DNA from 4 places in the Rhizobium indicum genome. Region 4 is predicted to be linked to each of the others. Evidence: predicted binding sites of a transcription regulator. Region 4 holds the regulator's gene; each other region holds the start of a gene.
What was found. Region 4 encodes LexA, which represses DNA repair genes until DNA is damaged. Its sites were predicted from a motif close to TGTTCNNNNTGTGTTCNG; they were not measured.
Positions count from the first base shown of each region.

Region 1 (7,497 bases), 1.8 Mb from region 4:
TAATAACGCGTCTCTTCCGTCGAGATCGCGAACTGCGTGCGGTCGATCAGCATCTTCAGATCGGCCGCCTTCAGCTTGAAGGAATGGGTGAAGGTGCCGGCTGTGAGATCCGGGAAGTCCGATTCCGGCAGGCACTGAAGCGAGAATTTCGAGCGGCCGGACTGCACGGTCATCGCGCCGCCATCCGGGCTGGTGGCAAGCAGCACTTCCGAGCCGTCGGAAAGCTTGCGCACGATATCGTAGAGGAGATGCGCGGGAACGGTGGTGGCGCCGGGCTGCTCGACGCTAGCAGGGGTCGCCTCGGTGATTTCGAGGTCGAGGTCGGTCGCCTTCATGTCGAGCTTTTGGCCGTCGGCCTTGAGCAATACGTTGGACAGGATCGGGATCGTGTTGCGACGTTCGACCACGCGGTGGACGTGGTTCAGCGATTTCAACAGGTTTGACCGCTCAATAGTAATACGCATGGGATGCTACCGCTTTCGACCGTGACTGTCCGGGCGCGTCGAGCACCCGAAGAATGCTGTCCCGGCTTGAGGCCGGGGGAGTGGACGGGCAAAATGGCAGACTTCAGCATTGCTTTGCAAGAGGCATGGACGTCGGCACCCCTGCATTTGCGGTTTTCCAGAGCAATGCTCACAGAAATCCGAACCCTTGCCGAAGCGGTGCGGCTCGCCCATAAGGGTTCGATGCCGGCGACGAGCCGGCGGGACGAAAGCAAATGGCATGAATGAGGAAACGACAGCGGACGCCGCCACCCGGCGAAGCTTCCGCCTGCACAATGCAACGGTGCCGGCGCGGCCGCTGGAGCCGGCGCTCTATCTGGTCGCCACTCCAATCGGCAATCTCGGCGACATCACCCTGCGGGCGCTCGAAACGCTGGCCGGCGCCGATGTGCTTGCCTGCGAGGATACGCGCGTCACCCGCGTGCTGCTCGACCGCTACGGCATCCAGAACCGCCCCTTTGCCTATCATGAGCACAATGCCGACGAAGCTGGCCCAAGGCTGCTGCAGGCGCTCGAAGCCGGGCGATCGGTGGCGCTGGTTTCGGATGCCGGCACGCCGCTGGTTTCCGATCCAGGCTATCGGCTGGCGCAACAGGCGATAGCGGCAGGTTACCGTGTCATTCCCATTCCCGGCGCCTCCGCGCCGCTCGCAGCCCTTGTCGGCTCCGGTCTGCCGAACGATGCTTTCCTTTTCGCCGGTTTCCTGCCGGCCAAGGACAAGGCCCGCCGCGACCGCCTCGGTGAACTTGCAGCAGCGCCCGCGACGCTGATCTTCTTTGAATCGCCGCATCGCATCGGCGCAACGCTTCTGGCCGCCGCCGATGTGCTGGGCGGCACTCGGCCCGCCTCCGTCTGCCGCGAGCTGACCAAGACCTATGAGGAGTTCCGCCGCGGCACGCTTGCCGACCTTGCGGCGCATTATCAGCAGGTGGAAAACGTCAAGGGCGAGATCGTCCTGGTGATCGGTCCGCCGGAGCCGGTCGAGACGTCTAAGGCCGATGTCGAAGCCGTGCTGGCCGACCTGTCGAAGTCAATGCCGACGGCAGGCGCCGCCACCGAAGCCGCCCGCCTCACCGGCCTGCCGCGCAAGGTGCTCTACCAGCGCCTGCTGGAGATCAAGAACGCCGATGGGCGATAATGATCTCACCGCGATCAGAAGGAAGGCGCTGCGCCGGGGCCGCATGTCGGAATATGTCGCGGCCGTCTTCCTGATGCTGAAGGGCTACCGCATCCTGGCGCTGCGACACCGCACCCGGCTCGGCGAGATCGATATCATCGCCCGCAAGGGCGATCTCGCCGTCTTCGTCGAGGTCAAGGCCCGCCATGGCGAGGCGGCGGCGGTCGACGCCGTCTCTGTCGCCGCACAAAAGCGGATACGGGCGGCAAGCGATCTCTGGCTTGCCCGCCAGGCGGATCAGGCCCGCCTTTCCCAGCGTTATGATATCGTGGCGATCATGCCGGGCCGGCTGCCGCGGCATTTTATTGATGCCTTCTGACCTCCTTTCGCCCCATCCGATTTCCGGATCGTTAAAATTTTAGTCCCCGCTTGAACGAGGTCCTTACGACTCTCTGCTATCGACTCGGTAGGGTAGCAATTGGGGGTTGTTTCATGGCCTGGAAGCTGATGCTTGCAAGTGCGGTCGCCATGGCCGCGCGCTCGGTGCCGTATGCCGTGGCGAAGCCGGCCGGAAAATCCTTCGTCGCGCATGCGAGCGATCTGCTGCCGCTGAAATCCACGCCGATCAATCCGGACTGGGTTATCAGCGGCAATCCGCAGGCCCGCACCGCCGAACATTCGCGCGGCCATGACGAAGCATCGCTGACGGCGATCTGGGATTGCACGGCGGGCGAATTCCGCTGGTATTTCGGCTGGGACGAGACGGTGATGATCCTCGAAGGCGAGGTCCATATCACCGCCGAGGACGGCACCGAACGAACTCTGCGCGCCGGCGACGTCGCCTTTTTCGCCGGTGGAACCTGGGCAAGCTGGCGGGTCGACAATTACGTCCGCAAGGTCGCCTTCCTGCGCAAGCCCTTCCCGAAGCCCTTGGCGATCGCCTACCGCCTCCGCAACATGCTGCGCAACAGCGGCAACCAGGGCATCGCCGCCTGATTTTCGCCGCCCATTCAAAGTGGCAGAGCGTCCTTAGCGCGTCCTGGTGGACGCGCGGCGCTAGCGCATAACCCCGAAAATCGGAATCGATTTTCGGAAAGGATTATGCGCCAATTCAAAGCAACAGAGCGTCCTTAGCGCGTCCTATTGGACGCGCGGCGCTCTGGCGACCGGAAGCCCTTGATTGACCGTTGCGTTTGAAATCTGGCCGACCTACATCTGTCCGGCATTCAGCGAGGGATGGAAATGGCCAAGATCACCAATGTAGCGGTCCAGATGGACCATGTCGCAGGCATCAATATCGCAGGTGATTCCACCTTCGCCATGAGCCTGGAAGCGCAGGCGCGCGGCTACAAGCTCTTCCATTACACCCCCGATCGCTTGAGTTTCCGCGACGGCCGGCTCTATGCCAGCGTCGAGCCGATGGTGCTGCGCGACGTCAAGGGCGATCACTACGAGCTTGGCGCGCCGGAGCGCGTTGATCTTTCGACCATGGATGTCGTGCTGCTGCGCCAGGACCCGCCCTTCGACATGGCTTATATCACCTCGACGCATCTGCTCGAGCGCATCCATCCGAAGACCCTCGTCGTCAACGATCCGGCCTGGGTGCGCAATTCGCCGGAGAAGATCTTCGTCACCGAATTCTCCGACCTGATGCCGAAGACGCTGATCACCAAGGATGCCGCCGAGATCCGCCGCTTCCGCGACGAGATGGGCGACATCATCCTGAAACCGCTCTACGGCAATGGCGGCGCCGGCGTCTTCCATTCGACCCGCGACGACCGCAATCTCTCTTCGCTGCTGGAAATGTTCGGCCAGCTTTTCCGCGAGCCCTTCATCGCCCAGCAATATCTGCCCGACGTGCGCAAGGGCGACAAACGCATCATCCTGGTCGACGGCGAATTCGCCGGCGCCATCAACCGCGTGCCGGCCGAGCACGACAGCCGCTCCAACATGCATGTCGGCGGCCGCGCCGAGGCGACCGAACTGACGCCGCGCGAACAGGAAATCTGCGCCCGCATCGGCCCGGCGCTGAGGGAGCGCGGCTTCCTGCTCGTCGGCATAGACGTGATCGGCGATTACATGACCGAGATCAACGTCACCTCGCCCACAGGCATTCGCGAGGTCAAGAAGTTCGGCGGCGCCGATATAGCAGCGCTGCTTTGGGATGCGATCGAGCGCAAGCGCGGCTGATCTCGCCTCCTGACCCCAAGCGTCTGCTGACCGGATACAACCCCGGTCACAGTGTATATCCGACTACGTTCCTTTATTGTTCTTGTTTTATTCCTCCTTCCGTGCCAGATTGCAACCGCTGGCCCTGAAGGGTTGCAGGCGCTATAAGAGTTTGCGGGCAAGGGATGGGCATATGGTCGCGCGTGTCAGTACGGTGGCATTTCAGGGCATCGAAGGTGTGCCGGTCGAGGTCCAGGTCATGGTCGCTCCCGGCAAGGTCGGAATGCAGATCGTCGGCCTGCCCGACAAGGCGGTGGCCGAAAGCCGCGAGCGCGTGCAGGCGGCCCTCCACGCCTCCGGCCTGGCGCTGCCGGCAAAGCGCGTGACGGTCAATCTGGCGCCTGCCGACCTGCCGAAGGAAGGCTCTCATTTCGATCTGCCGATCGCGCTTGCCCTGATGGCCGCTCTCGGCGCCATTCCCGCCGATGCGCTGTCGGACTTTGTCGTCGTCGGCGAGCTCAACCTCGACGGCACGATCGCCGCCATATCAGGCGCGCTGCCGGCTGCGATAGGCGCCAATGCGCTCGGCAAGGGGCTGATCTGCCCGGCCGAAAGCGGCGCCGAAGCCGCCTGGGCAGGCTCGGAAGTCGATATCCTCGCGCCGCGCAGCCTGATTGCCCTTGCCAATCATTTCCGCGGCACGCAGGTCCTCTCTAGGCCGGAGGCGTCGATCCGCGCCAATGCCGCGAACCTGCCGGATCTTGCCGAGATCAAGGGCCAGGAAAGCGCCAAGCGGGCGCTCGAGGTCGCGGCCGCCGGCGGCCATAATCTGCTGATGGTCGGTCCTCCGGGCTCCGGCAAGTCGATGCTGGCGGCAAGGCTGCCATCGATCCTGCCGCCGCTTTCGGCCGCCGAGCTGCTGGAAGTATCGATGGTCCATTCGATCGCCGGCCAACTCTCCGGCGGCAAGCTTTCCGATCGAAGGCCCTTCCGCACCCCGCATCACTCCGCCACCATGGCGGCCCTCGTCGGCGGCGGCCTGCGCGCCCGTCCGGGCGAAGCCTCGCTTGCCCATCACGGCGTGCTGTTTCTCGACGAGTTTCCCGAATTCACGCCGCAGGCGCTCGATGCGCTGCGCCAGCCGCTTGAAGGCGGCGAATGCGTCATCGCGCGTGCCAATCACCGCGTCTCTTATCCGGCCAAATTCCAGCTGATCGCGGCGATGAACCCCTGCCGCTGCGGCATGGCCGGCGAGCCGGGCCATACCTGTGCCCGCGGCCCGCGCTGCATGAGCGATTACCAGGCCCGCATCTCCGGCCCGCTGATGGACCGCATCGATATCCGCATCGACGTGCCGGCCGTCTCCGCTGCCGATCTGATCCGGCCGATGGCGGCCGAAACCAGCGCCGACGTTGCCCGCCGCGTCGCCCGCGCCCGCGAGATCCAGCAGGAGCGCTTCGAAAGCACAGGCGCAAAGGGCATCGGCACCAATGCCCGCTGCTCCACCGCGATGATCGAGAAACTGGCCGAGCCCGATGCCAGCGGCCTGCAGCTGCTGCGCGACGCCGCCGAAAAGATGAAATTCTCCGCCCGCGGTTACCACCGCGTGCTCAAGGTCGCCCGCACGCTGGCCGATCTCGACGGCAAGCCAACGGTCGGCCGCATCCATCTCGCCGAAGCGATCTCCTACCGCATCGCGGGTGAGAGGTTGACGGCGGCGGCGTAACAGATGGAGTGCCGAAACGCCCCGATATCCTGCGAAAACGAACTGACGAATAATCCTTGAGCGCGCTGGTCTTGATGCTGGACTTCGCAGTTTCCGCAATAAAATCCGGAAACTGAAAAGGGGCGACTGTCAGGCCGCCCCCAAATCCTCTTTAAGCTTGCGGGAAATCGGGAGGGAGATTTCCTGCCGGCGGAATGTTGGGGAACAGGCGCCCCTTCATTACGTCCGCAATGCGGCCTTGGTTGATCTGAAAATACGATGCGATGCGTGCATAGTTGTATTTCAGTCCACGGGCCAGTTTGATCACCGGAACCATATCCGGAGTTACCTTTCGGTCTTGCATGTCTCTTCCTTTGCTAAAAGGTTGCGACCGAATAACGATTGACGAGATTCGGCAAATGAATCATTGTCAAAATCGTTCAGATGTCCGTTACGCGGCCATTGTTCTGGCTCGAAACTATTTTCGAACCGGAGTGGAACCGAGGCATTCTCGCCCCGGCTCCTATCGCCCTTGCGGCGACTGCTGAATCTAACCGGGTGGATCAGACCCCGTTAGATCAGGAAGCGGTTGTTATATGGGCTCCATCGCATTCTCCGAATGTTGCGAATCGCCGAGGCTCCAACCTCGGCGATTTGTATTCATGCACATCATTGCATCGATTACAACGCCATTGCTCCGATTTTCCGCCAATTGCTAGTCTCGATTGCTTGTAATAATTGCTTCTGATATAAGCTGTGAAGAAGCAATTCAAGGAGCGCGCACATATGACCCAGAAACAAAGCCCTGGATACCCCAATTTTCCACTTGAGAAAGCAATTGATCTCGCGTCTCAAATCTTTGAAAAAGATAGGAAAAATGCCATCGATCGGGATGTGGCCGCGCAGCATATCGGCTACAGTGGCTCCAGCGGCGCGGCTGACAAGAGTCTTGGAACGCTTGCTCATTATGCCCTTGTAGAGAAAGCAGGAAAGGGTCAATTGCGTGTTACGCAGACTCTTGTCGATATCCTCTATCCTGACAGCGCGGAGGATAAACGTGCGGCGCTCCAGGAGGCAGGTTTTTCTCCTTCTATCTTTCGTGACATTAGAGCTCGATTTAACGACGGTATCCCCTCGGAAGGTGCTCTAAAGGGATGGCTGATGCGAGAAAATTTTCTTGATCGCGCCATCAATCCGGTAACAAAAGCGTATCTCGAAACGATGAAGTTTCTTGAGCAATCGAAAGCGTTCGAAAGTGGTGGCGATCAATCTGATTTAGGTGCAGGATTCAACGAGAGTTCTGAAAAATCGGAGAAAAATCAGATGCATACGCCCCAGACCATCGCTGCGGCCGCTCCGCCACCCGCTCCGTTTTTGGAGTTGAACAAAATCAATGCCGAGATCACGGGCGATACAGTCAGAGTTTCGGCTCTCCTCAACAGGGAGGGTCTTGAAAAGCTGGAGAAGAAAATTGCTGCCCTCAAGGATTTCTTGTCAGACTAGCTTGCGTGCTGCCAAAATCCCCGACACCGACCAAACTTCGACTCACGCTAACGGCACTTACTGTCGTCGCGCTTGGGTACGATTACAGCCGCGGGCTATGTCGGTCGCTCGAAGGCGACGAGTACCTCATCGCCGGTAAACGTCTGACGGCTGTGGCGTAACAAGAAGGGGCGCCGAAGCGCCCCGATACTCTGCGAAGATGATAGCCGGGAAAGCCCCAACCAAAGCCCAGCCTTAGCTCCCAAGCCCCTCGAACAGCGCCGTCGAAAGATAGCGCTCGGCGAAGGAGGGGATGATGATGACGATGTTCTTGCCGGCATTCTCGGGACGGATGCCGACCTTGATCGCCGCTGTCAGTGCCGCACCCGAGGAGATGCCGACCGGCACGCCTTCGAGCCGGGCGACCAGGCGCGCCTGTTCGAAGGCCTCGTCATTGGTCACGGTGACGACCTCGTCATAGATGCCGGTATCGAGGATCTTCGGCGCGAAGCCGGCGCCGA
Region 1 covers NZ_CP054021.1:2,325,263-2,332,759, reverse strand. The annotation lists gene dnaN (DNA polymerase III subunit beta) at 1-464, opposite strand, end outside; gene rsmI (16S rRNA (cytidine(1402)-2'-O)-methyltransferase) at 724-1,641, shown strand; gene FFM53_RS11600 (YraN family protein) at 1,631-1,999, shown strand; gene FFM53_RS11595 (cupin domain-containing protein) at 2,113-2,616, shown strand; gene gshB (glutathione synthase) at 2,863-3,810, shown strand; gene FFM53_RS11585 (YifB family Mg chelatase-like AAA ATPase) at 3,983-5,515, shown strand; gene FFM53_RS11580 (hypothetical protein) at 5,667-5,858, opposite strand; gene FFM53_RS11575 (hypothetical protein) at 6,281-6,997, shown strand; gene cysK (cysteine synthase A) at 7,232-7,497, opposite strand, start outside.
Region 1: FFM53_RS11585 (YifB family Mg chelatase-like AAA ATPase) is a predicted target of LexA. The motif match lies at 3,877-3,894, and genes of this name have one in related genera.

Region 2 (7,497 bases), 1.1 Mb from region 4:
GGAGGAACGAACCTCGTAATCGTAGTTGAGCGTGCTGGCGATCAGGCCCTTGCCGTGCGGCCGTATCAGCACCGTACGCATTCGACGGAACAGGACGGTGCGGGCGATGGCCGCGACCATCGACTTCTTCATCGCATCGCGGAGAGCCGCGAACGCGTCTCCGCCCATCTTGTCGGGCGTGAGGTAGTAGGGCTTGTCGAAGTAGACGTCGTCGACGTCGGAGCAGGGGATGAACGCCTCGATCTCGAGCGTCTTGTTGCTCTCAGGGATCGCGGCGGAAACTTCCTCAGGATCGATGATGATGTACTGGCCGTTATCGATCTCGAAGCCCTTGGTCTGGGCTTCCTTTGGCACCGGATCCTCGGTCTCGCTGTCTATGAAGATGCGGTTGACCCGATTGCCCGTGGCCTTGTTGATGGTGTTGAAGGTGATGCGGTCGCTAGTCGAGGCTGCCGTGTAGAGAGCGACGCCGCAGCTTACCTCACCGAACTTCAGAAAGCCTTTCCACTGTGCACGCTGTCCTGACGGCATGACAAATTCTCCGAATCACTAATACGCGACTCAAAGACGTGTCAGGGTGATTCGTTCCGACTCAAAACGAATCATTTTTCAATACTTTACGGAATTTCTCTCCCAAATTGATTCCGCCGTCTCCACTGGTCGAATTGCGCCCGGCAGTGGTGGAAAGCGGTGGCGATTGCTTAGTTCGAGAGCCGCAGCAACCTGCTTCCTCCAGCACCATGCTTAGGAATTCCGCAGCCGCTTCAAGCGCAGCATCATGATCCACTATCTCCCGGGAACCACCGGAATCGTTGTGAGTTTCTGCTGCGGACGTTCATTCCGAGGAGAAGCCCGATGGCACAGACACCGACATCCCGCGGCCGCGCACAGGATCGAGCCCGCGTGGCCGGCGGCCAGGATCACGAGGTCAAGTACGAAGCAAAGAAGGAGGGCGTCTCGAAGGATGCCGTCAAGAAGGCCGTGAAGAGCGCTGGAAACTCACGGAAGAAGGTCGAGGCCGAGATTGGTCGCCGTTAGGCGGCCGAGCGGCGTTGCCCTGTCCACGGACGAGGCAGGTCCCCGTGGATGTCCTGTCTTTCCTAGTCTGGATCATGGCGACGCCGCTGTGTCGTAACGAAGCAGTCATAGCCACGCAGGCCTGCCGCCTCCATGTCTGGGGTAACGCATGTCCAAGTGCATACAGGAAGACCACCTGCTAATGTCGAAGGCGGTCCGTGAATGGTATCGGTACTACGAGGTGGAGTGGGACGATCAAGCGTCCTCGTTTTTGTGTGATGCCGCCATCGAACTCTACAACGAGGGCTGTCGCTCGGTAGAGGAGATGGCGACCGTTCTGATCGGCACTTACGTCGGGCTGGCCGCTACGCGCGTAAACGCGCCGTCTTCGAGCTCAGTGCATTGACCGGCCAATTCAGATCGGGCTGAACTCGACGAATTCGCACTGCATGTGATCCGACCGCGTCTTCATCCAGTCGTAGACATATTCCCCCTGGTCGATTGCCGAGCAGCTCATTCCAGGCAACACGGTACCGGATGGATTGGTCGCCGCTTTCCGAGCGATGTACCGCCAGAACATGCCCGAGGTTTCGGACTGGTCCTTCTCGATACGAGAGAGTTGGACGACACCGCATGGACCTTCGGGATGATACGACCCAAGCTCCACCATTCGTGAAGTCGGAGATCCAGACGAACTCCTGCGTGAACGGGTTCGAGCTGACCTGGCAGGTCCGAAGATCCTTCGCGTGGTCGGCCCTGGTGATCTTCAGGAAGTTCTCCTCGGTCGGATGATCGCACATGCCTGCGAGAGCGCGGAACGTGTCGAGCATACTGGGGTTCGCCTTCGCGTCCTCTCGCAGACGGACCATGCCTTCCTTAAACTTCGCGGCATCCGTCGCGATTCCAGGATTGCGGGCGAGGGCGTCATCAATGGAAATCTGACCGGTGGCCATGCCGAGCCACGCGCCCATCATGTTGCATTCCTTGGGATCGGAGAATTCCTTCACAGCACCCGGATAGTTCTTGCGAGCTTCGTCGAGCTTCTTTTCCAGATCGGCTGCCTTCGCCTTCTTGCGAACAGCCGTCTGAAGGAACTCGCACCGGAGGCGCTGCTGGCCCGCCTGAAGCTTGCAGCTATACGTCAGCGAGGAATCCTCCTGCTGGTTATAGAGCATGCCATTGGTGGGATAGTCTGTGGCGACGGCATCGAACGCCACCATTCCAACTGCAAGCATTATCAGCGTTTTCATCGATTTTCCCCCGTGCTCAACTTTGCTCCGGCAGGAAGGGGAATTCAAGCCTCAGGACACGCCGCATCTTGTGACCTACTAAGGTTCAACGGATCCTTGCCACGACTCGTTCTGGTGTCTAGCTTTCGGTGCTCGCGCTGTCGCGCCGTTGCATAGGCCGCTTCGCTGCCGCAACATTGTCTCTGGGCATGCTCTTCCTGAACTGACGAGGACTCGACATGCTTGCCGAACGTCATATGACACCGGAATCCAACCCCGTCGACGCAGCGATGGCCTGGCACGGAGGGGATCCGCGCGCAACCATCGATGCTCTGCTCAAGGATCGTGAACGGCTGTGCGAACAGCTCGCAATCGCTCGGGCATGTATCAGCAAAGGTTATACGCGCGGTTGGCTGCCCGGCGCTGAATTCGAGGGATGATGACGATAACTGCGGAGACGAGCAGCGTCCCGGGGTTCGTCGCAGAACTCGTAAGGGCGGCGAATGAAGTCGACCGCCTGACCGCGAGCGAAATCGAGAGCTTGTTGGTTCGTGCGATGACCACGGTGCGCGATCTGCGCGAACAAGCTGGCATCCCTGGAAGTGGTACCGAACACGATGCAATCGTCCGTCTGGACATCGCGGCAAAAGGCGTCGTCACATTTTCCCAAACGAATATCTCGGCATCCCTTCGGGAAGCCGCAGATTTGGTCCGAACACTCTGGATCATCGTCGACAGTGGGACGGTTGTGACCTTAAAGCCGTCTCGGTAAACCAACAGCGATCGTCCTTGATCGAGTTCAGTGCGACCCAGGCTAGTAGCTCCCCGGGTCATGGGGCCGGCCGTTGCGATGGACATGGGGTTCTTGCGACTGATCGTTTGTCCGAAGAGAGCACGGCGAAGATGTCCTTGACGCGAGACCGGACGTAGAGCGCTATTGCGCACCCAGTTTCCAACTATCCCCGGATGGGCAGGCCACGCCGTTGAAGCGCGTGATGCCGTCGAGAGATTGCCGACTGGTTACAAAACCGCGACATCCGTCAGGCCCATCGTTACTGGCATCGATCTGTTCGATAACACCCGCGCTGCCCGTCGATGGGTTCGCCCAAGCAAGCGCCGTTGCACCGACGGCACTGTGACCCACCGTATCTGCGATCACGGCTTGATCGGTCAAAGGCGTCTGGTGCTGAATTGCTGACTGGGCGAGGGGCGTCTCAAGCGGGTCGATATGCGAGCATGCCGCCAAAGCCGCGATACTGATTGCCGAGATGGAGTGCTTCAGATTCATCGGTCGGATAAAGCGCTTTGCTTATTGTGTTTCAAGTTACTTATGGTTCACGATGTTGCGAGGTCTGAAGAAAGCGCATCGCTTTGAGACGGCGCGAACGTGTTCTCCAAAGGGGCAAGAGACCTTCAATGAGCACGGCCGGACAATGATCTCTCCGCGTTTGAACCGTTCGCGACGATTACCTCTATGACCAAGTCTCCGTTGCTCGTTCAGCCGACACTCATTAATCTCGCCGTCTGACCGAAAGGTCATTATTGAAATGCAGCGATTCGATGGCCATTCTCTTCAAAACAACAATCAGCGAAAACTCGGCATTCGCGATGATCGAACGGTCACTGTCAGGCCCTTACCAATATGACGGTTACCTCAATGTCGTTCGCGATGCGGGCGAGACGGCATTGTCTTGGGGGCCGGCAATGCATGCCGAGGAGTTCAAGGCAGAGGTCAGCCAAATCCTACGGCAGACTTGGGATGCTGCCCGCTTCTGGGTCATCTATGAGCGCCGCGACGACCGGGGGGATCCAAAAGGGACTGAGATCCGTAACGCGGCTTTCCGCCTGACGCGCGGATACAGCGGCGTTATCGTTGTCACGCTCAGCCTCCTTGGCAAGCGCGACAGCGCCAATGACCTGGAACTCGTCTTCGTCTGCTTCGAGCAGGATTTTCACAGAAGAAATTTTCGCGTGCGCTACGAGGGCAAGCCAATACCAAACCAGGATTGATGTTGCTCTTCTGAACGCGCAACGGCGTGCGGCGATTTGTCGGCGGCATTGGACGAGAGGCTCGGCCGGACTCAGGCTTGGGGGCTAAGGCGACCTGAACATGTACGATATCATGCTTCTTTTCCTTGCTGGCCTGTTAGCAGGTAGCATGAATGCGTTGGCGGGCGGCGGGTCGTTCGTATCCCTGCCTGCGCTGATATCGGTCGGAGTGCCGTCGGTAGCCGCAAACGCGACAAGCACCTTAGCCTTGTTTCCCGGCGGCATGGCGAGCTCGTGGGTCTACCGTGACGGGGTTAGGAGTGTGTGCGGTGTCAATGTCGTGCCCATTGCTATCGTGACGGTTGTGGGTGGTGTGGCCGGAAGCATTCTATTGCTGCTAACCCCATCGAGGATTTTCGATGGTATCCTGCCATGGCTTTTGCTGGTGGCGACATTGATGCTGGCGGCAGGTCCGAGGGTCAGCGCCGTATTCCGGACGCAGGCACGTCCGAGTGTTCTGACCTTCGCAACGGTTCAATTCTTTCTCGGTCTTTATGGCGGCTATTTTGGCGGCGCGGTGGGTCTTATGATGCTTGCGGCATGGAGCGCGCTCGGGGGCGGGGCCATCAAGAGCCTGAATCCGACAAGAATGGTGATGGTCACTGCCGCCAACGCGGTCGCCGTCGTCGTCTTCGTGGTTGCTGGGGCAATCGTATGGCAGGAGTGCATTCCCATGACGATTGGAGCCGTTATCGGCGGATGGATCGGAGCCCACATCGGACGTAGGCTGCCATCATCGGTCGTTCGGGTGCTAACCCTCACGGTCGCCTTTTTAACGACCGCGGTGTTCTTTTCGCGAGCTTACCTTTGAGCGGAGGTCCGGCACCCAGCGAGGCAGGCTTTAACCCCGGAACATCCAGCTTTGGATGTCCCAAAAACGGGAGCCAGCGCCCGACAGTCGGCGTGGCCTATCGAGAGATGGCCGCCATGCACCGGGCGGCCGCAACCGCCTACGGCACCACTGGCTCCCGGGCAGCCAATCTTTAGAGTTGGTTCTTCGAGGCGACAACGTCGCGGAGCGAGATGAATTCACCGTAGGTATTTTTCTTCGATGACTTTTCAGTGGCTGTGGACGGTTCCTCGTTACGAGATTGAATCCATTCGTCCTTCCGCTTCAGCAGCATGGGGAAAGGTTGCAGTTCGCGGAGCACTCGCCAGCATATGTACATTGACTCACATTGCCCAAAGGAACAAATAGAGAACGTACTCGCTTTCGAGTGAGATGAAAACCTGATTTTGAAGAAGGCTTCGAATGGCGCAGAACGGCGCGAACCCCATCATTTGCGATCTTCGAGACCGCATCCAGCATCTCGAAGGCGCGGTGGCTCGCCCTAAAACGGTCCTGCCATTTGGTGTTTCCGAGATCGATGAGCGGCTTCCGGGCGGCGGACTGGCATATGGCGCGATCCACGAATTCGCCGGAGGTGGGGCAGGGTCGGTTGATGGGGCCGCAGCCGCGCTTTTTGTTGCCGGTGTCGCGGCCCGTACCAAGGGCAAGGTGGTTTGGTGTCTCGCTCGCCCTGATCTTTTTGCCCCGGCGCTGGCACAGGTCGGCCTCCACCCTGATCGTGTGATCTATGTCGAAGCGATCCGTGAGGAATATGTCCTCGAAGCCTTCGAAGAAGCCTTGAGGTTCGGAGGGCTTGCAGCTGTCGTCGCCGAACTGGTCCGGTTGCCGATGGTAGCTTCGCGCCGCCTTCAACTTGCCGCCGAAGGGTCCGGGACCATCGGTCTGGTGATCCGACGATGGCGGCGGCAGACCGAGGCCGGAGATTTTGGGCATCCGACAGCTGCGGCAACACGGTGGCGAATATCGGTTCTGCCGTCCGAGCCGCTTCGGGTTCCAGGTATCGGCCGGGCGCGATGGCTGGCGGAACTGATCAGGGTCAAGGCAGGTGAAAGTGCGGATTTTGAAGTAGGTGCATGTGATGCCCAGGGTCGTATCAGTCTTTTTTCCGACGCTGGCAACGGATCGGATCAGACGCGCCGATCCGTCCATACCGGCTGAGAGCCCGCTCGTCGTTGTCGCACGGAGCGGCTCGAAACGCTGGCTGTCGGCCGTCGATCAGAACGCAGCAAAGGTCGGCCTGCACGTTGGCATGGCAGGCGCAAAAGCACAGGCACTTGTCCATGGCCTGCATATGGTTGACGCCGATCCGGCGGCCGATCTTGCTGCACTCGAACGCCTGACGCTCTGGGCGCTGTCTCAATATTCACCGGTTGTGGCAACCGATCCTCCTGATGGCATCGTCATGGACACGGAAGGGGCCGATCATCTGCAAGGCGGCGAAGAGCTGATGCTGTCCGGTCTCGTGAACCGGTTTCTTGCACGCGGTCTGCCAGCACGTGCTGTCATTGCCGACACCTGGGGAGCCGCATTCGGGCTGGCGCGGTCCATGAGGGCTGAGACGAAGGTTATTCCAACATGGAAGACGGCCGACGCTGTTGTACGACTTCCCCTCTCGGCATTGCGGTTGAGTGCCGAGACGATTGTCGGCCTGCGCACGCTCGGGTTCAAAACGGTCGGCGAACTGGCTGCGACACCGCGTGCGCCACTGTCCCTTCGCTTCGGTCCGGAGATCGGCCGTCGTCTCGACCAGATGTTCGGCCGCGTAGCAGAGCCCATCGATCCCATCCGCTGTCCGGAGATCATCGAAGTCCATCGTGCTTTCGCCGAGCCGATTGGCGCTGCTGAGACCATCGGAAAATACATCTCGCGGCTCGTGACCAAGCTCTGTCTCGAACTTCAGGCTAAGGGGCTTGGTGTCCGGCGCACCGATCTCATTATCCACCGCGTTGACAACACCATTCAGGCGCTGCGGGCGGGGACGGCAAAGCCGGTGCGAGATGTCGTCTGGCTGACGAAACTCCTCCATGATCGCATCGAGAGGATCGATCCCGGCTTCGGTATCGAGAAGCTCAGCCTTGCCGCAACGATGGTCGAGCCGCTGAAGGACAGGCAGATGGTTTCCGGTCTTGTGGAGGCAGCCGACGTCGACGTTACCTCGCTGATCGACGTATTGGGTAACCGTGGAACACAACGCATTTATCGTCTGGCACCAGTGGCCAGCGACGTTCCGGAGCGCTCGGTACAGCGGGTCTCACCGGTTGCCGAGGAAGACGGCCAGACGTGGCCGATGATCTGGCCGCGCCCGGTGCGCCTGTTGGACCGCCCGGAACTCATCGAGGTGATCGCGCTGCT
Region 2 covers NZ_CP054021.1:4,375,721-4,383,217, forward strand. The annotation lists gene ku (non-homologous end joining protein Ku) at 1-531, opposite strand, end outside; gene FFM53_RS21185 (hypothetical protein) at 593-787, opposite strand; gene FFM53_RS21190 (DUF3606 domain-containing protein) at 856-1,038, shown strand; gene FFM53_RS36410 (hypothetical protein) at 1,187-1,423, shown strand; gene FFM53_RS21195 (hypothetical protein) at 1,383-2,267, opposite strand; gene FFM53_RS21200 (dehydrogenase) at 2,486-2,686, shown strand; gene FFM53_RS21205 (hypothetical protein) at 2,683-3,018, shown strand; gene FFM53_RS21210 (RT0821/Lpp0805 family surface protein) at 3,181-3,534, opposite strand; gene FFM53_RS21215 (hypothetical protein) at 3,807-4,256, shown strand; gene FFM53_RS21220 (sulfite exporter TauE/SafE family protein) at 4,357-5,106, shown strand; gene FFM53_RS36415 (ImuA family protein) at 5,548-6,303, shown strand; gene FFM53_RS21230 (Y-family DNA polymerase) at 6,224-7,497, shown strand, end outside.
Region 2: FFM53_RS36415 (ImuA family protein) is a predicted target of LexA. The motif match lies at 5,482-5,499, and genes of this name have one in related genera.

Region 3 (7,497 bases), 390 kb from region 4:
CTCGAAAAGAACCCGTCCGGTGGCATGCACCACATCTGCTATGAGGTGGACAATATCCTTCTCGCCCGAGACCGGCTGGTAGAGGCGGGCGCAAGAGTGCTCGGCGATGGCCAGCCGAAGATCGGCGCACATGGCAAGCCGGTGCTCTTTCTGCATCCCAAGGATTTCTTCGGCACGCTGATCGAACTCGAACAGGCCTGAGCCCTGCGGCAGAGTGATAGTCCTGCTGCGGCAGAGTGACCCGAAGACGGCTAAACCTTTCGTCCTCTTTGAGTTGGTCGCCATTCCACCGTATAAGGACGCGATATTACAGCGCCGCGTGTCTTCTAAGACGCGCAAAGGACGCTGTAACAATTTAAATTGCTGCATTCCTTAAATCGATTCCGATTTAAGGAATGCAGCAGCGCGACACCAACGGGAACCATATGCTCCAGATCTTTCTTCAGGGATTTGCCGTCTATTTCATCATCTGGTGGATGACGCTTTTTGCCGTCCTGCCGATCGGCCTGCGCACCCAGGCGGACGACAACGACGTCGTGCTCGGCACTGTTCCAAGCGCGCCCACCCGGTTTCGGGCCGCTTTCGTGTTTTCGCTGACGACGCTGATTTCAGCCCTGGTCTACGGCCTCTGGTATGTCTGCGACACCTATTTCGGCTGGGGCTTCGACGCCCTGCCGCAACTTGGCCCCAGTTTCTATTAGGGATGGCTTTTGCTCAAACTTTGAGCAGATGTAAACCTATTGAAAGCGAATTTCGTCATACCAGCGTCATACTGTTGGGGCAAAGAGCTCTCGTAACGGAATGAAGGCCATCCCCTAACGGAAGTCGGCCGGGTTTTTGGATGGGATGGAGGCCGAAAAGCCAAAAAAAAACAAGGCTAAAAGCCTTGTTTTAAGTATCGCGTGATCTGTAACCGTTGCCGGGGCTGCGACGAGCGCGCCTAAGATCTGATCCTCCCAAGACTTGACCGCGAATTCGGCAAGAATTTAACTTCCTGCCTGTTTTGTGAGCTAAAACTAGCTCAAACATTGGGCTTTGTCATCAGCTTTTTTTGCATTTTTGCTACACTCTAGCAAAATTTTTCTGTTGACAAGATTTTCGTTCAAGTCCTTATAAACACGCGCTTTTTCATGCCCTTTCATTTTGCGGGTGCGAACATGCGCTTCCGGGAGGTTGCCGGCATCCGTTGCGGGTTTCCTTCCTGCCGCGAAGCGGCTATGAACGCTCCCGACATTAACAATGGTCTTTCGATTCCGCCTGCTGCGGGATCTCAACTGCTCCGGAATCCGCCATGCGTCTGTCCCGCTATTTCATGCCCATCCTTAAGGAAAACCCCAAGGAGGCGGAAATCGTCTCCCACCGGCTGATGCTGCGCGCCGGCATGATCCGCCAGCAGTCGCAGGGCATTTATTCCTGGTTGCCGCTCGGCAAGCGTGTGCTCGACAAAGTCAACGCCATTATCCGCGACGAGCAGAACCGCGCCGGTGCCATCGAGCTGTCGATGCCGACCCTGCAATCGGCCGAACTCTGGCAGGAAAGCGGCCGCTACGACGCCTACGGCAAGGAGATGCTGCGCATCAAGGACCGTCAGGATCGGCCGATGCTCTACGGCCCCACCAACGAAGAGATGGTGACGGATATTTTCCGCTCCTCCGTCAAGTCCTACAAGGATCTGCCGCTCAATCTCTATCATATCCAGCTGAAGTTCCGTGATGAGATCCGTCCGCGCTTCGGCACCATGCGCTCGCGTGAATTCATGATGAAGGATGCCTATTCCTTCGATCTGACGCGCGAGGGGGCGGAGCATTCCTATAACAAGATGTTCGCCGCCTATCTCAGAACCTTCGACCGGCTCGGCCTGCGCGCCATCCCGATGCGCGCCGACACCGGCCCGATCGGCGGCAAGCTCAGCCATGAATTCATCATCCTCGCCGATACCGGCGAATCCGAAGTCTTCTGCCACAAGGATTTCGTCGATTTCGATATTCCTGGCGAACACACCGATTTCGACAGCGTCGAGGGCCTACAGGCGATCTTCGACAAATGGACCTCGCTCTATGCGGCAACCTCGGAAATGCACGACGAGGCGGCTTTCAACGCCGTTCCCGAAGGCGACCGCCTGTCGGCGCGCGGCATCGAGGTCGGCCACATCTTCTATTTCGGCACGAAATATTCCGAGCCGATGGGCGCAAAAGTGCAGGGACCTGATGGCAAGGAACACTTCGTTCATATGGGTTCCTACGGTATCGGCCCGACACGCCTTGTTCCCGCCATCATCGAAGCATCGCATGATGATAACGGAATCATCTGGCCGGCATCGGTCGCACCCTTCGATATCGTTGTGATCAACATGAAGGCGGGCGATCAGGCCTGTGACGATACCTGCGAGTTGATCTATGCCGCGCTTAGCAAGGCCGGCAAGGATGTGCTCTATGACGATACCGACGACCGGGCCGGCACGAAATTCGCGACCGCCGACCTGATCGGTGTACCCGTCCAGATCATCGCCGGCCCGCGCGCGGTCGCAAACGGCGAAGTGGAAGTGAAGGACCGCAAGACCGGCGCCCGCGAAACGATGACCATCGAAGCGGCGATTAATCGGTTCGTGGCTTAAGGAAACGGAGGCGAAATGGCAGAAGCAGCAGTGGACCGGAGTTCGAAATCCGGCTTGGGTCCGGCTGGCAAGCCATTTTCCACCTTTGAACGCCTCGTGGCGTGGCGTTATCTGCGCGCCCGCCGCAAGGAAGCCTTCATATCGGTCATCGCCGGCTTCTCCTTTGTCGGCATCATGCTCGGCGTTGCGACGCTGATCATCGTCATGGCCGTCATGAACGGCTTCCGCACCGAGCTCGTCTCGCGCATCCTCGGCATCAACGGCCACATGATCGTTCAGCCGGTCGACGGCCCCTTCACCGATTATCCGGTCCTCAGCAGCAAGCTCGCCGCCGTACCTGGCGTCAAGATGGCGCTACCGCTCGTGGAAGGGCAGGTGCTCGCCTCAGCCCAGGCCGGCGGCAGCACCGGCGCTCTGGTGCGCGGCGCCCGCGCCGAGGATCTGATCAAGCTCAAAACGGTCTCCGACAACATCAAATCCGGCGATATGGTGGGGTATGCCTCCGGCGACGGCGTGCTGATCGGCACCCGCATGGCCGACCAACTCGGTCTGCGCGTTGGCGATCTCATTACGCTGACGTCACCGGATGGCGACATTACGCCGATGGGTGTCAGCCCTCGCATCAAATCCTACAAGATTTCCGGTCTCTTCGAGATCGGCATGTCGGAATATGACTCCTCGATCATCTTCATGCCGCTCGAGGAAGCGCAGCTCTATTTCAATGCCGAGGGACTGGTGCAGTCGATCGAGCTCTTCGTCGACAACCCCGACGATATCGACGATCTAAGGCCCAAGGTGGAGGAAGCGGCCGGCCGCCAGATCGCCATCACCGACTGGCGCCAGCGCAACCAGACCTTCTTCTCGGCGCTTCAGGTCGAGCGCAACGTCATGTTCATGATCCTGACTCTGATCGTGCTTGTCGCGGCGCTGAACATCATCTCCGGCCTCATCATGCTGGTGAAGGACAAGGGCAGCGATATCGCCATCCTGCGCACCATGGGCGCCAGCGCCGGCGCGATCATGCGCATCTTCTTCATGACCGGGGCGGCGATCGGCATCGTCGGCACCATTGCCGGCGTTCTGCTCGGCGTTCTCGTCTGCGTCAACATCGAATCCGTCCGCCAGTTCTTCTCGTGGATTTCAGGCACCGTACTGTTCAATCCGCAAGTCTATTTCCTCAGCCAGCTGCCGGCCGAGATGGATCTGAGTGAAACGATCTCGATCGTCGTCATGGCGCTGACGCTCTCCTTCATCGCGACCATCTTCCCGGCCTGGCGTGCCTCCAGGCTCGATCCGGTGCAGGCCCTGCGCTACGAATAAGGAATGCCGCCTTCATGAAACGCAACGTCGTTCTCCAGCTTACCGGCGTCGAGCGCCATTACGGGCAGGGCGGTACGCTGCTCTCGATCCTGAAGGGCGCGGATTTTTCCATATCGAAGGGGGAGATTGTCGCTCTCGTCGCTCCTTCCGGCACCGGCAAGTCGACACTGCTGCATGTCGCAGGCCTGCTGGAGCATCCGGACGGCGGTGAAGTCAACATCAACGGCCATGCCTGTGACGGTCTGAGCGACGAGAAACGCACCGCCATCCGCCGCAGCGAAATCGGCTTCGTCTATCAGTTCCACCACCTGCTGCCGGAATTCTCGGCGCTCGAAAATATCATGATGCCGCAGCTGATCGCCGGGCTTTCCTGGAAGGAAGCCGGAGAGCGGGCCGGCCAGCTTCTCGATTATATGCGCATCGGCCACCGTGGCTCGCATCGCCCCGGCGAGCTTTCCGGCGGCGAGCAGCAGCGCGTTGCGATTGCTCGCGCCGTCGCCAATGCGCCGACCCTGCTTCTTGCCGACGAGCCGACCGGCAATCTCGACCCCGAAACGGCAAGCTACGTCTTCGACGCGCTGGAAGCGCTGGTGCGCCAATCCGGCCTTGCTGCCCTCATCGCCACCCATAATCACGAGCTCGCCCGCCGCATGGATCGGCGCGTGACGATCTCCGATGGCAAGATCGTCGATTTCTGAGACCGCGGTCCATGGCTGTCCGGTTAACGCCGATGGCTGCTCCTCACCCTAACCTACCGGGGTCGAGCCACTCGTCTCGCCCTGTCCTTCGGACCCCCGTAAAAGCGGGGCGAGGGAACGTGCCAAACGCAGCGTCGAGGTTAGAGAAAGCCGGTGCGGCATGTCCCTTCGCCCCGCGAGCGGGGAAGGTGCAGCGGGCCACGATCAGGGGATGACCAGCCCGCCGCGATAGTCGAGCACATAGGCCTTCTGGCCATCGACCATGATGCATTCGTGGCCGCTGAACCGCTCGCAGCCGCCTTCGCTGCTGTCGATATAGCGGCCGAACGGATGGTCGAATTCCATCCCGCCAAGAAACCGGCCCTCGCGATACATCGCAGAAAGTGCCGTCTTGATCACCGTTCCCGCTGCTGCGCCGTCGATAAGCTCAGGCGCAATGATGCAGCCGAAATAATTCATCGCCCAGACGGGCTCGTCGGCAAGCCACACCACTTCCTGTCCGGCGAAATCGGTCCCGCCGAAATAGCTGTCGAGATAGCGCCAGTCGCCGCGTTCGAAACCGATATCGTGGGCACCCGGCCGGCAGGGCACGCGCGCCACGCCGCCGCCGACATAGGTCGCAGCCTTCGCCTCCACGACGAATTCGTTCAGCATCGCAATATCGACCATGTCATTCTCCTCTCGGCCCGATGCTGGCAAATATGCCGCGGCATGTAAAGAACAAAAAAAGAACATATGCCGGAAATAAAGAGTCGCCCTGAGGAGGTCTGCCGCCTGAGTACCATGACCAATCTGCGGCGGATCGGGAAAGGGCAAGGCTGCTGCCGATCACATCGAGCGCCGGCCCTTTAGCCGATTCGTCGCCTATTTCCTGGGATTTTCAAACACAAGAAAGGAGGAAAAGATTCCTGTTGACAACGGAACATACATGGAACAAATTGAAAACATAACGAGTAAAGGAGAGCCCGATGACTGACATGATCCGTGATATCGCAGCATTCACCTCCATCGCAATGTTCGTTGCAAGCTTCTCGCTCATCGTCATGGCGCTCTAAAGTTTTCAGGGGACCGTATGGTAATCATGCGGTCCGGACGCGGGACTTCTTCTGGACATCATCGCCCTCTATGCCGACAATGCGTCCGATTCATTCGGGTGATTGGAAAGGCATATCATGGCGGATACGGCAAAGGGTTCAACGGGTGAGGCGACCGGCGGCACGCCAGGCTTCATCCACCTGAGGGTCCATTCCGCCTATTCGCTTCTCGAGGGCGCCCTGCCACTGAAGAAGATCCTCTACAAGGCGACCGGCGACAGTCAGCCGGCGATTGCGATTACCGACACCAACAATCTGTTCGTCGCCCTCGAATTCTCGCAGAAGGCGATGGAAGACGGCCTGCAGCCGATCATCGGCTGCCAGGTCTCGATCGACATGGAAGATGGGTTGGAAACGGAGAAGCGCGGCGGCCAGCAGGCACTGGTCAAGCTGCCGTCGATCGTTCTTCTCGCCGCGACGGATGCCGGTTATGAAAGGCTGGTCGATCTCGTCAGTCGGGCCTATCTCGGCGGCGAGAGCAACCAGGCCGTTCATATCAGCGCCTCCTGGCTGGAGGAGGCGGGCACGGAAGGGCTGATCGCATTGAGCGGCGCCTTGACCGGGCCGGTCGACGTGGCGATCAAGGAAGGCCATCCCGCTCAGGCGGAAGTCCGGCTGCTCACGCTGAAGCGTCTCTTCGGCGACAGGCTTTATGTCGAGCTGCAGCGGCACGGCACCTACGACAAGCGGCACGAACAGAAGATTATCGGGCTCGCCTATGCCCACGACCTACCGCTGGTTGCGACCAATGAGGCTTTCTTTCCGACACGCGACGATTACGACGCCCATGATGCGCTGATGGCGGTCGCGCACAACGCCATCGTCTCCGATGACAGCCGCTTTCGCCTGACGCCGGATCACTATCTGAAGAGCCGGGCCGAGATGGTCAAGCTCTTCGCCGACCTGCCGGAAGCGCTGGAAAATACGATCGAGATCGCCACGCGCTGCTCCTTCGTGCTGAAGACGCGAAAGCCGATCCTGCCACGCTTCACCGGTGCGACCGATGATGCCGAGGAGGCCGAACGCGCCGAGGCGAGCGAGCTGCGCCGCCAGGCGGTCGAAGGGCTGGACATGCGGCTTGCAACGCTCGGCATGTCGCCGGGTTACGAGGAAAAGGATTATCGCGAACGGCTTGATTTCGAGCTCAGCGTCATCGAGCGCATGCGTTTCCCCGGCTACTTCCTGATCGTTGCCGACTTCATCAAATGGGCCAAGCAGCATGACATTCCGGTCGGTCCCGGCCGTGGTTCGGGCGCCGGTTCGCTGGTCGCCTATGCCTTGACGATCACCGATGTCGATCCCTTGCGTTTTTCGCTGCTCTTCGAGCGCTTCCTCAATCCGGAACGCGTCTCGATGCCGGACTTCGACATCGACTTCTGCCAGGACCGCCGCGAAGAGGTGATCCGCTATGTCCAGGCCAAGTATGGTCGCGAGCAGGTGGCGCAGATCATCACTTTCGGTTCGCTGCAGGCACGCGCCGCCCTTCGCGACGTCGGCCGTGTGCTTGAGATGCCCTATGGCCAGGTCGACAAGATTTGCAAACTCGTGCCGAACAATCCCGCCAATCCGACGCCGCTGTCCAAGGCGATCGAGGAGGAGCCGAAGCTGCAGGAGGAGGCGGCAAAGGAACCGGTTGTCGCGCGGCTGCTCGATATCGCCCAGAAGATCGAGGGGCTTTACCGCCACGCCTCGACCCATGCCGCCGGTATCGTCATCGGCGACCGGCCGCTTTCCAAGCTGGTGCCGATGTATCGCGATCCGCGCTCCGATA
Region 3 covers NZ_CP054021.1:872,105-879,601, reverse strand. The annotation lists gene mce (methylmalonyl-CoA epimerase) at 1-201, shown strand, start outside; gene FFM53_RS04340 (DUF1467 family protein) at 426-701, shown strand; gene proS (proline--tRNA ligase) at 1,292-2,614, shown strand; gene FFM53_RS04330 (lipoprotein-releasing ABC transporter permease subunit) at 2,630-3,934, shown strand; gene FFM53_RS04325 (ABC transporter ATP-binding protein) at 3,949-4,632, shown strand; gene FFM53_RS04320 (DUF5680 domain-containing protein) at 4,837-5,301, opposite strand; gene dnaE (DNA polymerase III subunit alpha) at 5,805-7,497, shown strand, end outside.
Region 3: dnaE (DNA polymerase III subunit alpha) is a predicted target of LexA. The motif match lies at 5,551-5,568, and genes of this name have one in related genera.

Region 4 (7,497 bases):
CGAGGATGCGGCCAAGGAACTTGTCGCCCGCAACGGCCCGATGCGATTCCTGCTGCCGACCGTGCCGCACAACGAAGCGCTGGTGAAGGGGCTCGTCGCCGGCTGGGCCACGCCGCCGGAGGTGGCGGTCGGGCCGGCGCAGAAATGGAAGGCCCTTGCCGAGGCGGATGCGGCGATGGCAGCTTCCGGCACGGTGATCCTCGAACTCGCCCTTGCCGGCGTGCCGACGGTGTCCGTTTACAAGACGGATTGGATTATCCGCCTGCTCGCCCGGCGCATCAAGGTATGGACGGGCGCATTGCCCAATATCATCGCCGATTATGCCGTCGTGCCGGAATATCTGAACGAGATCGTCCGCGGCGCCAGCCTGGCGCGCTGGATGGAGCGGCTGTCGGCCGACACGTTCCAATTGAAGGCGATGAACGAGGGCTACGATCTCGTCTGGCAACGCATGCAGACAGAAAAGCCGCCCGGCGAGCACGCCGCCGAGATCCTTCTCGACGTGCTGAAAAAGAAAAAACCCGGTCGTTTCTGACCGGGTTTTCTTTTGGGTCGTTGGAAGCGATCAGCGCTTCGAAACCGGGATGTAATCGCGCTTCGGTTCGCCGACATAGAGCTGGCGCGGACGGCCGATGCGCTGTTCCGGATCCTCGATCATCTCGTTCCACTGCGCGATCCAGCCGACGGTGCGGGCAAGCGCGAAGAGCACGGTGAACATGGTCGTGGGGAAGCCCAGCGCCTTCAGCGTGATGCCGGAATAGAAGTCGATGTTCGGATAGAGCTTCTTCTCGATGAAATATTCGTCGGTGAGCGCGATACGCTCCAGCTCCATCGCCACTTCGAGCAACGGATCGTCCTTGATGCCGAGTTCGCCGAGCACTTCATGCGTCGTCTTCTGCATGATCTTGGCGCGCGGATCGTAGTTCTTGTAGACGCGATGACCGAAGCCCATCAGGCGGAACGGATCGTTCTTATCCTTGGCGCGGGCGACATATTCCGGAATGCGATCGACCGTGCCGATTTCGTTCAGCATGTTGAGCGCTGCTTCGTTGGCGCCGCCATGCGCGGGCCCCCAGAGGCAGGCGATGCCGGCGGCGATGCAGGCGAACGGGTTGGCACCCGACGAACCGGCGAGACGGACGGTCGAGGTCGAGGCGTTCTGCTCATGATCGGCATGCAGGATGAAAATGCGGTCCATGGCGCGGGCAAGCACCGGATTGACCACATATTCCTCGCAAGGCACGGCAAAGCACATGCGCAGGAAGTTCGAGGCGTAGTCGAGGTCGTTCTTCGGATAAACGAAGGGCTGGCCGATATGGTACTTGTAGGCCATGGCGGCAAGCGTCGGCATCTTGGCGATCATGCGCAGGCTGGCGACCATGCGCTGGTGCGGATCGGTGATGTCGGTGGAGTCGTGATAGAAGGCCGACAGCGCGCCGACACAGCCGCACATGACGGCCATCGGATGCGCATCGCGGCGGAAGCCGGTGAAGAAGCGGCTCATCTGCTCGTGCACCATGGTGTGGTGCGTGACGCGGTAATCGAAATCCTTCTTCTGCACGGTGGTCGGCAGTTCGCCGTAAAGCAGGAGGTAGCAGACTTCGAGGAAGTCGCCGTGCTCGGCGAGTTGCTCGATCGGATAGCCGCGATGCAGCAGGACACCTTCGTCGCCGTCGATGTAGGTGATTTTCGATTCACAGGATGCGGTCGAGGTAAAACCCGGATCGTAGGTGAAGGAAGCTGTGTTCTTGTAGAGGGCACCGATATCGATGACGCTCGGGCCGATCGTGCCGCTTTTGACAGCAAGGTCGACAGACTTGTCACCGATTTTTATTGTAGCGCTTTGATCCGTCATGCTGATCCTCCGAAATGGCGGTGGCGCCATAAAAGCGCCATAGGGGTTAAGCGTCCTCACCGATAGCTATATGATCGCGAAGCTAATGCCAAGTTACCGTGATGGCATTTTGTGCATTGCGGTATCACCTTTTAGGCACTGCAGCGATGAGCCGCACGCATATCGGAAGCTGATGATTCGACTGGTCTTTTGGCGCTCGCGATTTTCCCTCATATTTCAATCGATTATTCTTGCCGGATTTGATTGGAGGTTGCATTCTGGCCGCCTTCGCAGCCGGGCTTGGGCGGTTCATGCAGGAGTTGACGACAGTCGAATTGCGGCCGGAAGCAGGCGAAGGCCTTGCCGACTCCTCCAGTTTTTCACCACCTGTCGTGGTGACGCGGCCGACACGGACGCAGTCGGCGACACCATTGCGCCACCGGCTGCCGGCCGCAGCCTCGCAATTGCTGCGTGCCGGCATGCGCATGCTGGGCGAAGAGGCGGACCACGGCCGCCTGCTGCTGTTTTCGCCGGTCTTCCTCGGCGCTGGGTCAGCCGTCTGGTTTCTCGCGGCATCGGATTTTTCCCTCGTTGCATCACTGCTCTGCCTGTCGGCGGTGACAGTGGCGGTTCTCATCGCCAGCCGCAGCCGGGCGGCAGTGCGGGCAACGCTGCTGGCGCTCTCGCTCGTGGTCTGCGGCATGGTCACGGCGCAGTTCGAGAGCCGGCGGGCTTCGACCGTGATCCTCGATTCATCAGTGACGACCACGGTGACCGGCCGTGTCGAGCGGCGCGAAGGCGATGGTCGCGGGCGGTGGCGCTACATTCTTGCGGTCACCGGCACTAAGGCACCGGAGCTGAAGCGGCGGCCGGAACGCATCACCGCCATCGCCCGCGGCGCGGACGCGGCCTTCGAGATCGGCGATATCATTACCGGCAGGGCGCGGCTGACGCCGCCGGCAGGTCCGGCACTTCCCGAACTCAACGACTTCTCCTTCGGTGCCTATTTCGATGGCATCGGCGCCAACGGCTTCTTCTACGGTGCACCGACGAAGGTCGATGCGCAGGCTGGTCCCCAGGCTGCCAGATCGACGGCTGAAACGCTGCTCGAAGGGCTCTACCGGCTGCGCAGCGGCATTGGTGACCGCATAAGGTCGATCCTGCCCGGCGACACCGGCGCTTTCGCCGCTGCTCTGGTGACGGACGAGCGGCGTGCCATCTCGAATGAAACGACGGAGGCGCTGCGCCAGTCCGGCCTGGCTCATATCATCGCCATCTCCGGTCTCAACATGGCGCTGTCGGCCGGCATCTTTTTCGTCGGCTTCCGGATGCTGCTCAGCCTCTTTCCCGGCATTGCTGAGGCCTACCCGACGAAGAAGATCGCTGCCGCCGGCGCGCTCATCGCTGTCACCGCCTATTTCCTGATTTCGGGCTTTGCGGTCTCTGCCGAACGCGCTTTCATCATGATGGCCATCATGTTGGTTGCCGTCTTCTTCGACCGGCCGTCGATCAGCCTGCGCAATGTCGCTCTCTCCGCGCTCGTCATCGTCGTCATTTCGCCGTCCGAGGTTTTGGGTCCGAGCTTCCAGATGTCTTTTGCAGCGACATTGGCGCTGGTCTCGGGCTATCAGCTGTGGAAGGACCGGCGCGTCCGCGAAAACGCCTTCCTGAAGCTGCCGATCATCAGGCCATTCGTTACGGTTGCGGGCTTCTTCGGCGGCATCTTCCTGACCTCGCTGATCGGCGGTTTTTCCACCGCGCTGTTTTCGATCGAGCATTTTCATCGCCTGACCGCCTACGGCCTGCCGGCAAACCTCGCGACAATGCCGATCATCTCCTTCATCATCATGCCGGCCGGCCTGCTGGCGATGCTGCTCATGCCTTTCGGCCTGGACGTTTTGCCTTGGAAGGTGGTGGGATTCGGCCTCGATCTGGTGATCGCGGTCGCAAAGACGGTGTCCGGCTGGGATGGCAATATAGACGTCGGCCGCTTGCCCGCCTGGTATTTCGCCGTCGCCGTGGCAGGCTTTCTGCTGCTGACGCTGCTCCGCACCCGATTGCGCCATGTCGGCACATCGATCATCGCGGTCGCAACGCTCATCCTGCTGCTTCTGCCGGGTCCCCGTCCGCCGGATTTGGTGATTTCGGAGGATGGCAGTCTCGTCGCAATCGTCGAGGCGGCGGCCATGGCGTCCAACCGTGAAAGACCGCCGGATTTCATCTTCGACCAGTGGCAGAGAGCGCTGGTCCTGCCGAGGCATGATCCGCCGAAGATGCTGGATGGTCCTGCTATCCCGCCTGAGGGAGAAGACCGCCGCGTCAGGCTTTCCCGCGATCAGCAGAACGAAGCAAGGACCGCGATGCGGGCGGCCACAGCGGGCGGAGACGCAAACCGCTTTTCCTGCGTCAAGAAGGCCTGGTGCACATCAAGGCTCGCCAATGGTCAGGTGGTAACCGTCATCGACAATGCCGCCTATCTCGGTCCGGCATGCGACGCGGCCGATATCGTCGTGACCTCGGTCCGCCTTCGCTTCAACAGCTGCCGCTCGGGTGCGACGCTCTTCACCGGTGAGACGCTGCGCAGGACCGGATCCATCGAGTTGCGCTTCACGGACGCCGGCCTGGAGGTCGCAACCGCATTCGATGCATTGTCGCGGCCATGGATGCGCCATCGCGCCTATGACTGGCGCAGCAACAGCTTTACCGAATCGGGCCTAGCCAATGTCAGTGATAGCGGCGAATGAGACCGACGAGTTTACCCTGAACCTTGACACGGTCCGGCCCGAAAATCCGGGTCTCGTAAGCCGGGTTGGCGGCCTCCAGCGCGATCGAGGCGCCCTTGCGGCGGAAGCGCTTGAGTGTCGCTTCTTCGTCGTCGACGAGAGCAACGACGATGTCGCCAGGACTTGCGGTGCTGCCGTTGCGAATGATCACGGTGTCGCCGTCGAAGATGCCTGCGTCGATCATCGAATCGCCCTTGACCTCCAGCGCATAATGTTCACCGGAGCCGAGCATGTCGGCCGGAACGACGATGTCGTGGGTATTGTTCTGGATCGCCGAGATCGGCACACCGGCAGCGATTCGGCCCATGACCGGCACGGAGACCGAGTTGCCGTTGTCGGCGACGGGCTTTGCGGGAGCAGGGGCGGTGACCGGCTGAGGTTTGCCGAGGCTGCCCTCGATGACGCTCGGCGAAAAGCCGCGCCGGGGCTGAATGCTGGGGCTGTAGGCCTCCGGAAGCTTGATGACCTCAAGCGCGCGGGCGCGGTTCGGTAGGCGGCGAATGAAGCCTCGCTCCTCCAGCGCCGTAATCAAGCGATGAATCCCGGACTTGGAGGCGAGGTCCAGGGCATCCTTCATTTCGTCGAAAGATGGCGGAACGCCGGATTCCTTCATGCGCTCATGAATGAAAAGGAGAAGCTCCTGTTGTTTGCGCGTGAGCATCGACGTTGTGACCTCGTGATTGAAACAAATCCAGAACAGACACTATATGTTCCATATGTGTTCCGCAAGTAGCTAAATTTCCGTAAAACTTGGCGCCAACTCGTTGAGATTTTTATTTTCATTCGCCGGATTGGCACACAAGTCTTGCCTTGGGCGGCACTCTCACACATCTCTGCCGTGTTAGGAGAGGGGGATATCATGAACGAGCACTCCGCCAAACCGCACCCGCTGGATCATGTCGTGCTGCCGGTCGTCAATATCGATCTGGCGCGCGAGAGGCTCGGCAAGCTCGGCTTCACCGTTGCCGCCGATGCGCGCCATCCCTTCGGAACGGAGAATGCCTGCGTCTTCTTTGCCGACAAGACCTATCTGGAGCCGCTCGGAATTGCGAGCGTCGAGGAGAGCGAGGCATCAGCGCGGCAAGGCAATGTCTTCACCGCCCGCAACCAGGCCTTTCGCTTCCGCTGTGGCGAGGAGGGGCTTTCGGGGCTGGCTTTCGGCAGCAAGGATGCCGGCATCGATCATCAGAATTTCGTCGGCAACGGATCGAGCGCCGGCGAGATGCTGCAGTTCACCCGGCCGATGACGATGCCGGACGGTTCCGAGACGATTGCCGGCTTCAAGCTGGCTTTCGCCGGCGACCTGCGCGCGCCTGATCTCCTGCTCTTCACCGTCGAGCGCGTCACGCTGCCGGCTGACCGCGCCGCGCTGGAGACGCATGCCAATGGCGTCACCGGCCTAATCGAGATCGCGCTTTGCACGCCGGAGCCGGCCGCCTTCGCTGCCTTCGTCAGCCTTGCCGTGGCGCAATCGGCAGTCGAGAAGACCGGGTTCGGCGTCAATATCGCAGCATCGAATGCGAAAATCAGCCTGATGACGCCGGAAGGGCTGGAGGCCTATTTCGACATCGCCGGCTCATCCGCAGATCGCGGCCTGCGCGGCCGGGCAATCCTCTTCACTGTCGCCGATCTTGCCGTGACAGAAGCGCATTTGGCTGCTAACGGGGTGACATACACGCGCAAGAACAATCGCATTCTGGTGAAGCGCGCGCCCGGGCAGGGCACGCTCTTCGCCTTCGAGGAAACACGATGAGCACTGATACGAATTCCGAAGTCAGGATCGGCGAAGGCCAAGGCCAGGTCACTTTTTCCAATACCGGCCGCCTGTCGCTGATTGCCGGTCCCTGCCAGATGGAGAGCCGCGACCACGCCTTCATGGTTGCCGGCACGCTGAAAGAGCTTTGCGGAAAGCTCGGCATCGGCCTCGTCTACAAGAGCTCCTTCGACAAGGCGAACCGGACCTCGCTTTCGGCCGAACGCGGTATCGGGATCGAAAAGGGCATGGAGGTCTTTGCCGACCTCAAGAAGGAATTCGGCTTTCCCGTCCTGACCGACGTTCATACCGCCGAGCAATGCGGGGAGGTGGCAAAGGTCGTCGATGTCCTGCAGATCCCGGCCTTCCTTTGCCGCCAGACCGACCTTCTTATCGCCGCCGCCAAGACCGGCCGCGTCGTCAATGTCAAGAAGGGCCAGTTCCTCGCTCCCTGGGATATGAAGAACGTCCTGAAGAAGCTCAATGCCAGCGGCAATCCGAACGTGCTGCTGTGCGAGCGCGGCGCCTCATTCGGCTACAATACGCTGATTTCCGACATGCGTTCGTTGCCGATCATGGCGGCGATGGGCGCGCCCGTTATCTTCGATGCGACCCATTCCGTGGCGCAGCCGGGCGGCCAGGGCGAATCCTCCGGCGGTCAGCGGGAATTCGTGGAAACCCTGGCGCGCGCCGCTGTGGCTGCCGGTATTGCTGGTGTCTTCGTCGAAACCCATCAGGACCCCGACAATGCCCCTTCCGACGGCCCGAACATGGTCTATCTCAAGGACATGCCGCGGCTTCTCGAAAAGCTGCTTGCCTTCGATGCGGTCGCCAAGGCCTAAGGTTCAGCTTGACGTTCAACAGTCTGACATGATCGTGCTATAGGCCACATCCGAACGCTGGTCCGAAGGCTATTGCAGCATTGTAATTTGCACGCCTTCGACTAAGACAGGTTTCGAACCATTTATCACCCACCGAGCAGGAAGAACCCATGACTGCAATCACCGATATCATCGCCCGCGAGATTCTCGATAGCCGTGGCAACCCCACCGTCGAAGTCGATGTCTATCTCGAAGATGGCAGCATGGGCCGCGCGGCCGTTCCCTCGGGCGCCTCGACGGGCGCGC
Region 4 covers NZ_CP054021.1:484,709-492,205, reverse strand. The annotation lists gene lpxB (lipid-A-disaccharide synthase) at 1-535, shown strand, start outside; gene gltA (citrate synthase) at 566-1,855, opposite strand; gene FFM53_RS02335 (ComEC/Rec2 family competence protein) at 2,146-4,578, shown strand; gene lexA (transcriptional repressor LexA) at 4,559-5,278, opposite strand; gene FFM53_RS02325 (VOC family protein) at 5,477-6,370, shown strand; gene kdsA (3-deoxy-8-phosphooctulonate synthase) at 6,367-7,212, shown strand; gene eno (phosphopyruvate hydratase) at 7,362-7,497, shown strand, end outside.